4 regions of the Streptomyces sp. NPDC005728 genome follow, and region 4 is predicted to be linked to each of the others. Evidence: riboswitches for the same ligand, from Rfam matches in the RefSeq annotation. Region 4 holds a riboswitch; each other region holds the start of a gene.
The links. Region 4 has a riboswitch for cyclic di-AMP ahead of ABZ471_RS34575 (NlpC/P60 family protein). Riboswitches for the same ligand answer to the same signal wherever they lie in the genome.
Positions count from the first base shown of each region.

Region 1: another riboswitch for cyclic di-AMP. It lies ahead of ABZ471_RS16595 (M23 family metallopeptidase); the one in region 4 lies ahead of ABZ471_RS34575 (NlpC/P60 family protein).
Region 2: another riboswitch for cyclic di-AMP. It lies ahead of ABZ471_RS06845 (transglycosylase family protein); the one in region 4 lies ahead of ABZ471_RS34575 (NlpC/P60 family protein).
Region 3: another riboswitch for cyclic di-AMP. It lies ahead of ABZ471_RS38900 (NlpC/P60 family protein); the one in region 4 lies ahead of ABZ471_RS34575 (NlpC/P60 family protein).

Region 1 is NZ_JBEXYL010000021.1:20,897-24,508, forward strand. Features, by position in the region: gene ABZ471_RS16590 (aldo/keto reductase) at 1-664, opposite strand, end outside; gene ABZ471_RS16595 (M23 family metallopeptidase) at 735-1,769, opposite strand; cyclic di-AMP (ydaO/yuaA leader) riboswitch at 1,777-1,945, opposite strand; gene ABZ471_RS16600 (PP2C family protein-serine/threonine phosphatase) at 2,180-3,400, opposite strand; tRNA gene ABZ471_RS16605 (tRNA-Met) at 3,590-3,612, opposite strand, start outside.
Region 2 is NZ_JBEXYL010000006.1:101,471-105,082, forward strand. Features, by position in the region: gene eno (phosphopyruvate hydratase) at 1-101, opposite strand, end outside; gene ABZ471_RS06845 (transglycosylase family protein) at 428-1,111, opposite strand; cyclic di-AMP (ydaO/yuaA leader) riboswitch at 1,116-1,284, opposite strand; gene ABZ471_RS06850 (transglycosylase family protein) at 1,467-2,513, opposite strand; gene ABZ471_RS06855 (cytochrome P450) at 2,697-3,612, opposite strand, start outside.
Region 3 is NZ_JBEXYL010000097.1:1,566-5,177, reverse strand. Features, by position in the region: gene ABZ471_RS38905 (hypothetical protein) at 1-1,051, opposite strand, end outside; cyclic di-AMP (ydaO/yuaA leader) riboswitch at 1,477-1,645, shown strand; gene ABZ471_RS38900 (NlpC/P60 family protein) at 1,654-2,844, shown strand; gene ABZ471_RS38895 (antibiotic biosynthesis monooxygenase family protein) at 3,223-3,561, shown strand; gene ABZ471_RS38890 (NAD(P)-dependent oxidoreductase) at 3,558-3,612, shown strand, end outside.
Region 4 is NZ_JBEXYL010000071.1:27,386-30,997, forward strand. Features, by position in the region: gene pcrA (DNA helicase PcrA) at 1-1,175, opposite strand, end outside; cyclic di-AMP (ydaO/yuaA leader) riboswitch at 1,460-1,631, shown strand; gene ABZ471_RS34575 (NlpC/P60 family protein) at 1,639-2,694, shown strand; gene ABZ471_RS34580 (tellurite resistance/C4-dicarboxylate transporter family protein) at 2,767-3,612, shown strand, end outside.

The sequences.
Region 1 (3,612 bases), on a different contig from region 4:
ACTTGCCGGTGAGGAAGCCGGCGGCGAGGGCGAAGTACGGGACCGCCGCGAGGCCCTCGCGGGCGGCGAGGTCCTGCAGCGGGCCCTCGTAGGTGTCGCGGGAGACCAGGTTGTAGTGGGGCTGGAGGGCCACGTACCGGGCCAGGCCCTCGCGGTCGGAGAAGTCCAGGGATGCCTGGAGGCGCTCCGGGGTGATGTTGGAGGCGGCGATGTGCCGGACCTTGCCCGCCTTCACCAGTTCGTCGAGCGCGCCGATGATCTCCTCGACCGGCACCTCGGGCTTGTCGAAGTGGGTGTAGTAGAGGTCGATGTAGTCGGTGTCCAGGCGGCGCAGGGAGGCGTCCGCGGCCGCCTTGATGTTGGCCGCGGACAGGCCCGGGTACTCCGGGTGCTGGCTGACCTTGGTGGCGATGACGACGTCGGAGCGGTTGCCGCGGGCCTTGACCCACTGGCCGATGATCGTCTCGGACTCACCGCCCTGGTTGCCCTCGATCCACGCCGAGTAGGAGTCCGCGGTGTCGACGAAGTTGCCGCCCTCGGCCGTGTAGGCGTCGAGGACGGCGAAGGAGGCTTTCTCGTCCGCGGTCCAGCCGAAGACGTTGCCGCCGAGGGCGAGCGGGAAGACCTCGAGGTCGGAGGAGCCGAATGTACGCAGAGCAGTCATGCCTTACGTCAACAACCGGAGCGGTTGATCGGATTCCGCTCCGGTGCGCAAAGGCCGGACAAACGATCCGTCAGGGGGTGAGACCCTTGCCGCGCAGCCAGGCCATCGGGTCGATGCCGGTGGACTGGCCGTTCGGGTGGACCTCCAGGTGGAGGTGCGGGCCGGTGACATTGCCGGTGGCGCCGACGCGGCCGATGACGTCGCCGGTGCTGACCTTCTGGCCGACGGACACGCTGATCGAGGACTGGTGGCAGAACCACAGCTCGGTGCCGTCGTCGAGGGTGAGGATCGTGCGGTAGCCGTAGGAGCCGGCCCAGCCCGCCTCGGTGATCGTGCCGCTGTGGATGGCCTTGATGAGCGTGCCGGTGGGCGCGGCGAAGTCGAGGCCGGTGTGGTAGCCGGAGGACCACATCGAGCCGGCCTGGCCGAAGGTCGAGGTGATCGTGTAGGACGAGGTCGGCAGCGTGTACTGCTTGGCCAGCGCGGCCAGGCGCTCCTCCTCGGCCTTCTTCTTGGCGGCGGCCTCCGCCTCCTTCTTGGCGGCGGCGGCCTTGGCGGCGGCTTCCTTCTGCGCCTTGGCGGCCGCGTCGGCGGCCTCCTTCTCGGCGGCTGCCGCCTTCGCCGCGGCGGCCCTGCTGTCGGCCTTGCTCTGCTGCTGCTCGGCCTGGGCCATGATCCGGTTGCGCAGGGCCTCGCCAGCGTCGGAGCCGTCCTCGTCGCTGTCGGCGGAGGTCGTGCCGACGTTGCTCAGCGAGGCCGTGGTGGCCTTGGGCGCGTCGGAGGACGAGTCGTCGTCGAAGAGGGAGCCGACGGAGGGCAGGTCGGGCATGGAGATGGACACCGGCGGCTTCCCGGTGTTGGCGCTGGCCATGCCGCCCGCGCCGACGGCGGCGATGACGCCGACACCGAGGACGGTGGAGCTGCGGGCGAGTCCGCCGCGCTGCTTGGCGACACGGTGCCGACCGCGAACCGGCCGTATGGACTCCTCGGTGGGGTTCCACTCCTCCCAGGAGCCCTCGTCGGTGCGCTGGGCGCCGAAGTAACCGAAGGTCTCGGTCTCACTCGGCATGAACGGGGCTTCGGGGGCAGGCCGGTTGGACGCCACGCGGGCGTACTCCTTTCCTTCCTCCGCCTACCGGGTTAGCTGACGGGTTCGGAGCAGGAAGGTCTCCTACGCGCGTATACCGGCCGTGGACTCAAGCAGTTCACGACGGCATCCGCGCGATTCACCCCAAGGTGGTGGTTCCCCGGTTCCCTTGCAGGATTCGGCGCGTGCGCACGGAGCCGCCTCTTGTGACGGCTGGGACGACCGCGCTGCGTTATCGAACGTTAATAGACCCACGTGCCAGATTCCAAGCCGTTCGGCTTGATCATTAACGATTCCGAGGCGGGACGTAGGGGTCAGGAGCGGTGGAAAACGGGCGACTTGACCGGCGTTCAGGAGTCACCACGTTTTTGATGGTGACTCAGCTGTTATGCGGAGGGCTCCGATCCGATCACCGTGGGTGACATCGGTCAGGGTCGTCGTACGGCGAGCAGCGCCATGTCGTCGGTCGTGCCGCCCCCGGAGTGCCGGCGTACGTCCGCGGCGAGCCGGCCGAGCAGGGAGCGGGGGTCGGGGAAGCTGCGTCCGGCGAGCCGGCGCCGGGGGTCGTAGAAGCGGCCGTGGGCGTCGCGGGCCTCGGACAGGCCGTCGGTGTAGAGCAGCAGCGTGGCGCCGCTCGGGAAGCCCGACTCGGTCACCCGGTCGGGCCACAGACCCAGGTCGGCCATGCCGAGCGGCAGGGCGGGCTCGTGGGCACTGAGGGCGCGCAGGGTGCCGTCGCCGTGCAGGAGCAGCGGCGGCGGGTGACCGCGGTTCACGATCCGTACGACACCGTCGCCGCTGTCGCCGTGCGGGAGTTCGGCGAGGACGGCGGTGGTGAAGCCCTCGAGGGCGTCGATCCCGCTGCGCCGGGTGCCCTCGCGGGCCAGCGCCCGCTCCAGCCTTCCGGCCACCGCCTCCAGCGTGGCCTCCTGCTCGGCGGCCTCCCGGAACGCCCCGATCAGCACGGCGACGGCGGCGACCGCGCCCATGCCCTTGCCGCGCACGTCCCCGACGACCAGCCGTACGCCGTGCGGGCTGTCCTGCACCGCGTACAGGTCGCCGCCGATGAACGCGCCCTCCTGCGCGGCCTCGTAACGGGCCGCGATGTCGAAGCCGTCGATGCACGCGTCCGGTTGGGGCAGCACGGCCCGCTGGGCGGCCTCGGCGATCTCCCGGGCGGAGGCGAGCCGCCGGTCGCCGAGGCGTACGACCCTGTTGATGGCGGCGGCCAGGACGGCGACCGTGGCCACGGTGACGACCTCGGTGATCGTGGTGGCGTCCGGGTCGAGTCCGAACCGGGCGTGTACGACGCAGGTTGCGGCCAGGGCGGCGAGGCCGGTGAGGAGCGTGGTGCGCAGCGAGGACAGCGGCGCGGCGATCAGCGGGGCGGCCGTGAAGAAGGGGACGGCGGTGAAGGCGCGCGGGGTGAGGAGGTCGTACACGATCCCGCCGGCGATCAGGAGGGCGGGCAGAGCGCGGGCCAGGGTGCGCGCGGCGGGACGACGGCCACGGCGCTTCTCCGGCGGGCGGGGTGCAGGCTCCTCGCCGAAGCCGGGCTCCGGGGCGGGGCCGGGTTCCGAGGCGGGGCGGCCGGGGCGTCGGCCGCCGGCCCTGGCATGCGGGCCCTCCTCCACCTCACCAGGGCACACTGCTCGTCTCCCGTGTCCTTGACGTACGTCCAGCGTGGCCGGAGAAGGGACGGCGGGCGACTGCGGTGGACCGAGCGGATGACCGCATGTGACGTACGCCACGCGCGTATACGCCTCGGCGTACCCCGGGAGGACGGGAAAACACTCAGGGCCGGAATCCATTGCTGAATTCCGGCCCTGAGCCTTCAGTAGCGGGGACAGGATTTGAACCT
Region 2 (3,612 bases), on a different contig from region 4:
GTGCTGCCGTCGTCGAGGCCGACCTCGACCTCGACCGTGGGGTTGCCTCGGGAGTCCAGGATTTCCCGGGCTACGACGACGTCGATGGACGGCACGAGCATCTCCTTCGTGGATGTGACGCTGGTTGTGCGGGGCTGGTGAGCCTTGCGACTAGAGCCTAACCGTCCCGGGACCGTCGGCCACCGACCGACCGTCCCGTGGACAGGGAGACGGTACCTATTGTTCACGCACGGAACAAAGGGACCCGGATGAGACCCGATTGAAGAGTGGGCAAACAGCGCGGGAAAACAAAGAACCCCGCCCCGGTGCGTACGGGGGAAAACGCACCGGAGCGGGGAGCCCGTGGGGACGGGGGGTGGCCCTCACGAGGCCTTGAGTGTGGGGGGAGAGCCTGTGAGGGCGCTGTGGTTCTGGTGGGGCCCGGATGTCACTTCAGGTGCAGCTGCTGGCCCGGGTAGATGAGGTTCGCGTCCTCGACGATGCCCTTGTTCAGCTTGAACAGCTTCTCCCAGCCACCCTCGACCTTGTGCTTCTCGGCGATGCTGCTGAGGGTGTCACCCTTGACGACCTTGTACTCGCCGTCGCCCTTCTTGACCTTCTTGCCGGTCGGGGTGGTGACGGTCTTGCTCGCGGCCGGACGCTCGGCGGAGCGGGAGGCGGCCTGCTGGTCGGTGGAGCGGGTGGTGGTGCTCGGCGCGGTGGTCTTCGAGGGGGCGGCGGGGGCGGCACCGCCGTAGGGGGTGCTGGACAGGCCCGTGCCGCACACCGGCCAGGCACCCTTGCCCTGGGCGGCGAGGACCTTCTCGGCGACGGTGATCTGCTGCGCCTTGGTGGCCTGGTTGGCCTGCGCGGCGTACTGCGTACCGCCGTACGCGGCCCAGGTCGAGGCGGAGAACTGCAGACCGCCGTAGTAGCCGTTTCCGGTGTTGATGGACCAGTTGCCGCCGGCCTCGCACTGGGCGACCGCGTCCCACTCGGAGGCGGTGGCGGCGGAGGCGTTGCCGGCCGCCATCAGCGGGGCGGCGACGACGGCGCCGGTGACACCGGCGAGCGCGATGGCGCGGGTGGCCTTGGACGGACGGCGGTGCTTGCCCTTGCCGGAAAACAGCATGGATCGATCCCCTCACCGACGCCTGCGAGGTGAGCTGTCGGGTTCGGGCCGGTTGAGTTGCCCGGCCGCGCCCCTTCCGGGACACGGCTTCACCCCAAGCCGGTTACGGCATCAACCACCGCTTCCGGCACTTACCTTGGGTCCCCCGCTCCTGCCTACGGCGCATGACGCGACGACTGTTCCCGGGCAACCGCTGGCAGGATTCGGCGTTGCGACTGCCGGGGCTCGTGGTGACGAGCGGCCTTGACCGTAGACAGGCGATCGCCGGAATTTCAAAGACGATCAGGGCTTCTGAGACTCATCCCACACTTTCACCAAACCGGACATTAGGCGCGAAGCGGGGCGTCAACTCCCGCTACTTTTCGCCCTTTTCGGCACCGACTTGCAGGGTCTGACCGGCAGCGATGTGGTCCGGGTCGGCGCCGATGGCCTTCTTGTTCTCGGCGTAGAGCGCGCGCCATCCGCCGTCGACGTCAAGGGAGTCGGCGATGGAGACGAGGGTGTCGCCCTCGACGACGGTGTAGGTGCCCGCGTCGCGAGAGGCGTGGCGGCCGGACGCCGAGGCGCCCTGACCGTTTGCGTTGCTTTCGTCCGCACTGTCACCGCGATGACGTCCGCCGCTGCTGAGCGTGCCGGTGTCGACCAGGCTCCAAGAGCCGCCGGTCTGCCATGAATTGTCCGACTCTTCCGTGGCGGGATCCGTGACGGCGCCCTCGCCTTCCTGCCCCTCACGGGAACCCGGCGATGCGGATTTGTCGGACTTGGGTGCGTCGGCATCCTTGCCCGAGTCGGCACCCTTGTCCTTGTTCTCACTCTTGCCCGGGGACGGCTTGCCGGTCGCATCCGAGGAGGAGTCGGACGAGGATGATGAATCCGACAGGTCGGACGAGTCGGACTTACCGGTGGAGTCGGACGAGTCCTTGGAACCGGAGGAGTCGGAGTCGCCAGAGGACTTGGAGGAGTCGGAGTCACCGGAGTCCGCCGAGCCCGAGCCTCCGACGCCCGTGTCGACGTCCACGGAGCCGGAGTTCGAGGACAGTCCTGCGAGCAGGGCGCAGGTGGCCCAGTGAGTGGTGCCCTGGTCGGCGAGGATCTTCTCGGCGACGGCGATCTGCTGCGACCGGCTGGCCTGGTCGGCACTGGAGGCGTACTGGCCGCCGCCGTACTTGTCCCAGTCGTCCTGGGACATCTGGAGGCCGCCGTAGTACCCGTTGCCGGTGTCGGCGCTCCAGGAGCCGCCGCTCTCGCACTCGGCCACCTTGTCCCACGTGGTGCCGTCGGCCGCGCTGGCGCTCGCGGCACCCAGGAGTGGGATGGCGATGGCGGAGCCAGTCACTCCGGCCGCGACGAGGAGAGCCGGAGCCTGACGGGGGCGACGGTGACGACCGTTCCCGGAGAGCATGCGGAAGCCTTTCGTGCGACAGCTGGGGTGGCGTGGCGCAGGAAACTCGGCGCGCCACACTGATGGGTGAACGTATAGGCAGACGATCACTTGTCACAAGTTAATGCCGCGCAGATCACGTGAAGATCACAGAAATGAACTTCTGTCATCTTCGGCTGTGCCGGGTGTGCTTGGCCGACGCGCTCAGGGGGCGGGCGTGAACTCCACGGGGAGCGTGCGCAGGCCGCGCATGATGAGCCCGCCACGCCAGCGCAGCTCGGCCGGGTCCGCCGCGAGCCGCAGGTCGGGGAGGCGGGTGAGGAGGGTGGCGAGCGCGGTCTGGCCCTCCAGACGGGCGAGCGGGGCGCCCAGGCAGTAGTGGATGCCGTGGCCGTACCCGAGGTGCTGGTTGTCCCGGCGGGACAGGTCCAGTACGTCCGGACCGGCGAACCGCTCCGGGTCCCGGTCGGCGGCGGCGAGTACGACGAGGACCGGGTCCCCGGCGGCGATGTCCTGCCCGCCGACGGTGAGCGGCCGGGTGGCGAACCGCCAGGTGGCCAGCTCCACCGGACCGTCGTAGCGCAGGAGTTCCTCGACGCCGGTCTCCAGGAGGTCCTGCTCCCCGGCGGCCAGGGACCGCTGGAGCCGGTGGCGCTGCTCGGGGTGGGTGAGCAGGGCGTAGGTGCCGTTGCCGATCAGGTTCACGGTGGTCTCGAAGCCGGCGAACAGCAGGATGAAGGCCATGGCGGCGGCCTCGTTCTCGGTGAGGTGCTCGCCGTGGTCCGAGGCACGGATGAGGCCGGAGATCAGGTCCTCGCCCGGGGTGGGCTCGGCGGGCAGCGCCTCCCGCTTCCGGTGGATCAGCTCGGCGAGATAGCCGCGCATCTTCTTCACCGATCGCGCGACCCCGCCCCGGGGCCCTCCGCCGTGCCGGATCATCATCCCGGCCCAGTCCCGGAAGTCGTCCTGGTCCTCGCGCGGGACGCCGAGCAGGTCGCAGATGGCGTAGATGGGGAGCGGGAAGGCGAAGTCGTGGATGAGGTCGGCTTCGCCCTTCTGCGCGAACCCGTCGATGAGGTGGTCGGTCAGCTCCCGCACCCGGGGGGCGAACTCGGCGACC
Region 3 (3,612 bases), on a different contig from region 4:
CGACGAGGTCGCCCGGCAGCCGGGTCCGGTCGGCGGCCAGCGCCCTGGCCTGCGCCACCCGACCGGTGGCCAGCGTGCGGAGTTCACGCTCGGTGGCGGACTCGACGCGGGGTGCCGGTTCGCCTGGCAGCCGTTCGTGAGCGGCCAGAGCGGTGAGCAGGTCGAGCGGGACGGCCGGGTTCTGTGCGACGGCTCGGCGGACCTCGGCAGCGGGGTCGGCGGCGAGTCCACGCAGCAAGATGTCGGGGACCGCAGGGTTCGCGGCGATCACAGCGCGGACGTCGCAGGAGGGGTGGGTGGCGAGCCGCTTCAGGAAGTCGGCCGGCAGGTCGGTGCGGGCAGCGAACATCGTGACCGTCCAGACCTCGGGGGCGTCCAGGAAAGCAGCGAGCCCCTCAGGCGGAACGGCCGGGTGGCCGGCGGCCACCAGCCGGACGCGCCGGATGCCGGGTGTGTGGTCCGCACACGCCGCCTCGCGGCGGTGGCAGGCACCGCAGCGGGTCGGGACCGGCCACCCGCCGTCGGCGAGGAGGGCGGCGAGCAGCGAGGGCGGCGCGTTCTCGTTGTCGGCGACGGCCTGCCGCACGACGGTGCTGGGATGGCGGGCGAGGTGGGAGAGCAGCTCGGGCGGAAGGTGCGCGTTCCCGGCAGCGCCGACGACGACCGCCGGGTCCGGGTCGTGGGCGAGGGAGGCGATGACGTCGGCGGGAGCGTCGAGGGCGTAGGCGACTTCCTGCCGTACCTCGGGGTCCGGATCGGTGGCGGCCTTCCGCCAGGCGGCGGCCGGCGCCACCCCGCCGAGGATCGCGTCGAGCAGCCGTCCGGGATGCTCCTGGGGAATCTCGGGCCAGGGCACCAGCCCGCTCCGGACCAGAAAACAGGTGAGCGACGGGTTGCCGACGGCGAGCAGATCCCTTACCTGTGGGGGCGTCAGCCGCTCACGATCGGCCAGCGTGAACAGGACCTCCTCGTCGCCGCTCGCCACGAGCCCGGCGAACAGTTTCGCGGGCATGGCCGGATTCTCGGCCAGCCCCAGCAGTGCGTCACGCAAACGATCCCTCTCCCGACGACTGGGTCTGCCGACCACCTGGTGGCTGCCGGCGGCAGGTCCATGTAACCGGAAGGACCGCTCGACCGTCTCTTGCATATCGCCTTGGACTGGCGGACGGCCAGGACGGCCGGAAACGGGCTGACCGCCGGTGACGCCGACGAGGGCACTTCCTGCGGATCACCTGAGGGCCGTCCGGCCGGGGCACGATCCACCCCTCGCCCGGACGCGGGGAGACATGGGCAGGCATCGCAATTCCGGCCGACTCATCCCACACCAAGGCAGACTGACGGCACTCAACGACGCCACCGAGAAAAGGTCACGAAAATGTATCGGACATATCGCCCACCAACCTTCACAGGGGCCACACGAGTTGGCTAGCGTTCCCGCCAGGCCGCCCGACCTACACCGGCGAACCTCGCCGGGCCGTGCGGCCTCCGCCGAGTCCGGCACGCCCGCGCGGCAGCCGGAGCCGGGGACCCACCGACCTTGGGGTGAATCGGCCCAACTCCCTCCGGGGAAGGGTCGTAGGGCAACCCTTCCGAACCATCCGCCCGAACCCGACAGCTAACTCGGTAGGCGGAACATGGAAGGAGTCGCCTCCCTTGGCGTCGCACCGCAAGTCGCGCCCCACGGGTCCGCGCATAGCCGGCATACGCACCCCCGTGCTCGCCACGGCCGCGCTCACCTCCGTGGCCCTGCTGTCCCAGACCGCCCATGCCACCCCCTCCGCCGACGACAAGCCGAGCCTCGAAGAGGTCCAGAAGAAGGTCGACGGCCTGTACCGCCAGGCCGAGTCGGCGACCGAGAAGTACGACGCGGCCAAGGAGAAGACCGCGAAGGAGCGCAAGCGCGTCGACACCCTGCTCGACGACGTGGCCAAGCGCACGGCCAAGCTCAACAAGGCGCGTGAGGAGCTGGGTTCGTTCGCCGCGGCCCAGTACCGGACCGGGGCCGCATCCCCCGACACCGCGACCCTCCTGCTCGCGGACTCCCCGCAGGACTACTTCGACCAGGCTCAGCTGATGAGCCGGCTGACCTCCCGCCAGAAGGGCGCGGTCGACGACTACGTCACCGAGCAGTCCGCGACCATGAAGACGCGGCGGGAGGCTGTCAAGAGCCTCAAAACGCTGACCCAGTCGCAGAACGACCTCAAGACGGCCAAGTCCACCGTCCAGAAGAAGCTGTCCACCGCGCGGGAGCTGCTGTCCACGCTGACGGCGGAGGAAAAGGCACGCCTCGCGGCGATCGAGAAGCAGAAGCAGGAGGAGGCGGCGCGGAAGGCGGCGGAACTCGCCAAGCAGCAGGCCGCGGCCGCGCAGGCGGCGAAGCAGCAGAGCCCGTCTTCGGGCTCGACCTCGAATTCCGGCTCGACCTCGGGTTCATCCTCGGGTTCGGGTTCGGGCACTTCCACCTCCCCGTCGGGCTCCACGTCCGCCACCAAGGCAGCGAAAGCGCTCGCCTTCGCCCGCGCACAGATCGGCAAGCCGTACGTCTGGGGTGCGACCGGGCCCGGCTCCTACGACTGCTCCGGCCTCACCCAGGCTGCCTGGAAGGCCGCCGGCGTCTCCCTGCCGCGCACCACCTACGACCAGGTGAGCGCTGGTACGACGGTGCCCCTGACCGACGCCCGGCCGGGCGACCTCGTCTTCTTCTACGACGACATCAGCCACGTCGGTGTCTACATCGGCAACGGCATGATGATCCACGCCCCGAAGCCCGGTGCCTACGTCCGCGAGGAATCCATCTACTACGGCGGCGACTCGATCATCCACAGCGTGGTCCGCCCGGCCTGACGGTCAGGGGTGGAGAAAGGCCCGACGCGCCGGCGTGACGGCCGCCCGCAATGACAACGACCGAGGCGACCACCGCCCCACGGCACGGCTGCCCATGCCCGGGCCACGCCGTGCCGGACGGGACGGGGCTCGCCGACGGCGGCTGATCCGGCGTGGTTCGAGGGATACGAAAGGGGGTTGCAGACCCCCGTTCGGGTGCGGCCATCCGCGGCCTGCAACCGGCAAAACGCACCACCTCGTCACTCACCCGAACAGAGCAACCACAAAGGGTTGTCCCCTTGTACCCGTTGGCATGTCCCCCATTCGGAGTTGCGTCCGCACGGGGGACATGAGGCTGTGGGAGTCGTGTCCTACCGGATCTCACCCTCAGGAGGAGACATGGGCACGAGGAACAGCGGCCAACCGGCCGACAAGCTGAGCGTCGTCTTCACCGTCCGAGTGATCGAGGGCGGCGAGCAGGGATTCCTGGATCTCTACGACCAGCTCCGCAAGTCCGTGGCCCAGACCCCCGGCCACATCGTCGAGAGGCTGGGAGCACCCGTGGACGACTCGCGGCAGTGGGTCATCACCAGCGAGTGGCAGACGGCCGAGCACTTCTTCGCCTGGCAGCAGAGCGAGGAGCACCGCGCACTGGTGGCTCCGCTGCGCCAGTGGGTCGACTCGACGCAGTCGCTGCGGTTCCGAGTCGTCAAGGAGACCAAGGGAGTGATGTCATGACGCGCACCGCCAACGGCCCCGTCGCCGTACTCGGGCTCGGCACGATGGGCA
Region 4 (3,612 bases):
TTGGTCCACAGGTTCTTCGGGCGGCGGGACTCGTTGCGCTCGATGACCGCGTTGGCGGCGGACAGGATGGTCTGCGTGGAGCGGTAGTTCTGCTCCAGCAGGATCGTCGTCGCGTTCGGGTAGTCCTCCTCGAACTGGAGGATGTTGCGGATGGTCGCGCCGCGGAAGGCGTAGATCGACTGGTCCGCGTCACCCACCACGCACAGTTCGGCGGGCGGGAGGTCGTACTCGTTCGGGGGGACGTCTGCTTCGCCGGCGCGGTCGCCCGTGCCGACCAGTTCGCGCACCAGGGCGTACTGGGCGTGGTTGGTGTCCTGGTACTCGTCGACCAGGACGTGCCTGAAGCGGCGGCGGTAGTGCTCGGCGACGTCCGGGAAGGCGCGCAGCAGGTTGACCGTCGTCATGATCAGGTCGTCGAAGTCGAGCGCGTTGGCCTCGCGCAGCCGCGACTGGTAGAGCGCGTAGGCCTGGGCGAGGGTCTTCTCGAAGCCGTCGGTGGCCTGGGCGGCGAAGTCCTCCTCGTCGATCAGCTCGTTCTTGAGGTTGCTGATCTTGGCGCTGAAGGACTTGGGCGGGAAGCGCTTGGGGTCGAGGTCCAGGTCGCGGCAGACCAGGGCCATCAGGCGCTTGCTGTCGGCGGCGTCGTAGATGGAGAAACTCGACGTGAAGCCGAGCTTCTTCGACTCGCGCCGCAGGATCCGGACGCACGCGCTGTGGAAGGTCATGACCCACATCGCGTTCGCGCGCGGACCGACGAGCTGCTCGACGCGCTCCTTCATCTCGCCCGCGGCCTTGTTGGTGAAGGTGATCGCGAGGATCTGGCCCGGGTGCACGTTCCGCTCGGCGAGCAGGTGGGCGATGCGGTGGGTGAGCACACGGGTCTTGCCGGAACCTGCGCCGGCGACGATGAGCAGCGGGGAGCCGGCGTGGGCGACCGCCGCGCGCTGGTTCTCGTTCAGCCCCTCCAGGAGCGCTGCCGCGTCGATCGCGGGGCGCGGGGCGCCGTCGCGGTAGTACGCGTCCCGGTCCGGCGGCACGTCGAACTTCCCGCCGAACAGATCGTCCGCAAGCGGCTCCGGAGCGTGATCGTCCTCGGGCGGCGGCGGGGGCTCCTCCTCGCGCCCGCGAGGGGGCTGGAGGTCCGCCAGGAAGCTGTCGTCAAAGAGGCTGCTCATCGCTCTCCGAGTCTAGGGCGCCGCACCGACAACCGGCCGCCACCCCGGGAACATGGCCGGATCGCCGGAGGGTTGATCACCGCTCCCGAGCGGTCGGTCATCGCGCAGTTCCGCGCCGATCAGGCCCTCACGCTGCGGAAGCGTCTTGTCACGCCTGTATGAAAACAGCCTCAGGTCACGGAAATGTATCGGACATATGGCACACCAACCTTCACAGGAGTCACACGAGTTGGCTAGGTTGCCGTCAGGCCGCACGACCCCCTTCCGGCGAACGTCGCCGAGCGCCGCGGCCTCCGCCGAGTCCGGTGCGCCCTACGTGGCAGCCGGAGCCGGGGACCCACCGATCCCGGGGTGAATCGGCCGACTCCCGCCCGGGACGACGCCGTAGGGCAACCCTTCCGAACCACCCGCCCGAACCCGACAGCTAACTCGGTAGGCGGCACATTGGAAGGAGTCGCCTCTCTTGGCGTCGCACCGCAAGCCGCGCCCCGGCGGAACCCTCGGACCGGGCCTGCACACGCCCGCCCTCGCCACCGCCGCCTTCACCTCCGTGGCCGTACTGTCCCAGACGGCCGAGGCCGCCCCCGCCGACGACGGCAGGCCGAGCGTGGAGGAGATCGAGAAGAAGATCGACGAGCTGTACCGCCGGGCGGACTCCGCGGCCGAGCGGTCCGAGGAGGCCACGGAGCGGGCCGGGCGACAGCGGGGGCGGCGGGAAGACCCGCGCGGGAAGACCCTGTTCGCGGACGCGCCGCAGGAGCAGCCGGAGCCCTCGCCGGACTACTTCGACCAGAACCGGCTGATGGACCGGCTGGCCTCGACCGTGAAGAAGCGGCAGGAGACCGCCCGGAGCCTGGAGCCGCAGGCCGACAGGGCCCCGGAGACACAGGCCGACAGGAGCGCGGCGGCACCGACCGCCAGAAGCACGGAGGCGGCCCCCGTCTGGAGCCAGGAGGCGCCGGCCGGGAGGCCGGACGAGACCCGAACCCCGTCGCCGCGTGACCCGAAGAGCGCCAAGGCCGTCGTCCAGAAGAAGCTCGCCTCCGCCCGCGAGCTGCTGTCCCGGCTGACGGACCGGGAGCAGGCTCGGCCGGCCGCGCCGGAGCAGCGGACGCAGGAGGGGGCCGAGCCGCGGTCGTACGGGTCCTCGGGCGCGCAGGCCTCCAGGGCCGAGAAGGCGGTCTCCTTCGCCCGCGCCCAGATCGGCAAGCCGTACGTGAACGGGGCCAGCGGCCCCGGCTCCTACGACTGCTCAGGCCTCACCCAGGCCGCCTGGAAGGCCGCCGGTGTCACCCTTCCCCGTGCCGTGCGCGACCAGGCCGCCGCGGGCACCCCGGTCTCCCTCGCCGACGCGCACCCCGGTGACCTGGTCTTCTTCCACGGCGACCACAGCCACGTCGGCCTCTGCACGGGCAACGGGATGATGATCCATGCCCCGCGGCCCGGCGCGTACATCCGCGAGGAGTCCGTCTTCCACGGGGGCGAATCGATCATTCACAGCGTGGTCCGGCCGGCCTGACCGTCCTCTTTTCGAGCCCCACGCGCGCGTGCCCTCCTCGCCGGGCCCGCTCGGCTCCCTAGCATCGGGCGCATGCCCGGCATCTCAGGTCTGCGTGCGTGGTGGGCGGAGCGTCCGCCGGCGGCAGGAGCCGCCGTCATGGCGACCGGCATCGTCTCGGTGGGCCTGCACCTGACGGGCGACGAGACGCTGTCCCGGGTCTTCCTCTGGCCGGCCTGCGTCGCCTGGGTGGCGCTGGCCGCCGACTTTCTCGTACGGCTGCTGATGCAGCGGCAGCGATGGGTGGCCGCGGCGGAGAGTCCGGGCGCGCTCACCGCCGTCGCCGCCACGGCGGTGCTCGGCACCCGGTTCTCGGCGCTCGGCCGGCAGACCCTGGCCGAGGTGCTGCTGGTGGTGGCGGTGGTGCTGTGGCCGGTGCTGCTGTTCCTCGTCGTGGGGCACTGGAAGCGGCGCATGCCGGGAGCGGTGTTCCTGTGTTGCGTGGCCACACAGGGGCCGGCGGTGCTGGCGGCCACGCTGGCCGCGGCCGAGACGACGGCATGGCTCGCGCGTGCCGCGCTGGTGCTGTTCTGGCTGGGCCTGGTGCTCTACGTCCTCGCACTGCGGCACTTCGATCGGCGGCAGGTGTTCGAGGCGGCCGGGGACCAGTGGATCGCAGGCGGAGCGCTCGGCATCTCGGCACTGGCCGGGGCGAAGCTGCTCTCCGCCGACAGTGCGCGGCTGTACCTGTGGAACGACGACGACCGGGGTGTGCTGCGCAACGTGACGGTCGCGCTGCTCGTCCTGGATCTGGCCTTGTGCGTGGTCCTGCTGGCCGCCGAGGTGGCCCGGCCGCGGCTGCGCTACGACATCCGGCGGTGGGCGACGGTGTTCCCGCTGGGGATGACCGGGGCGGCCACGCTGTCGGTCGCGGCCGCC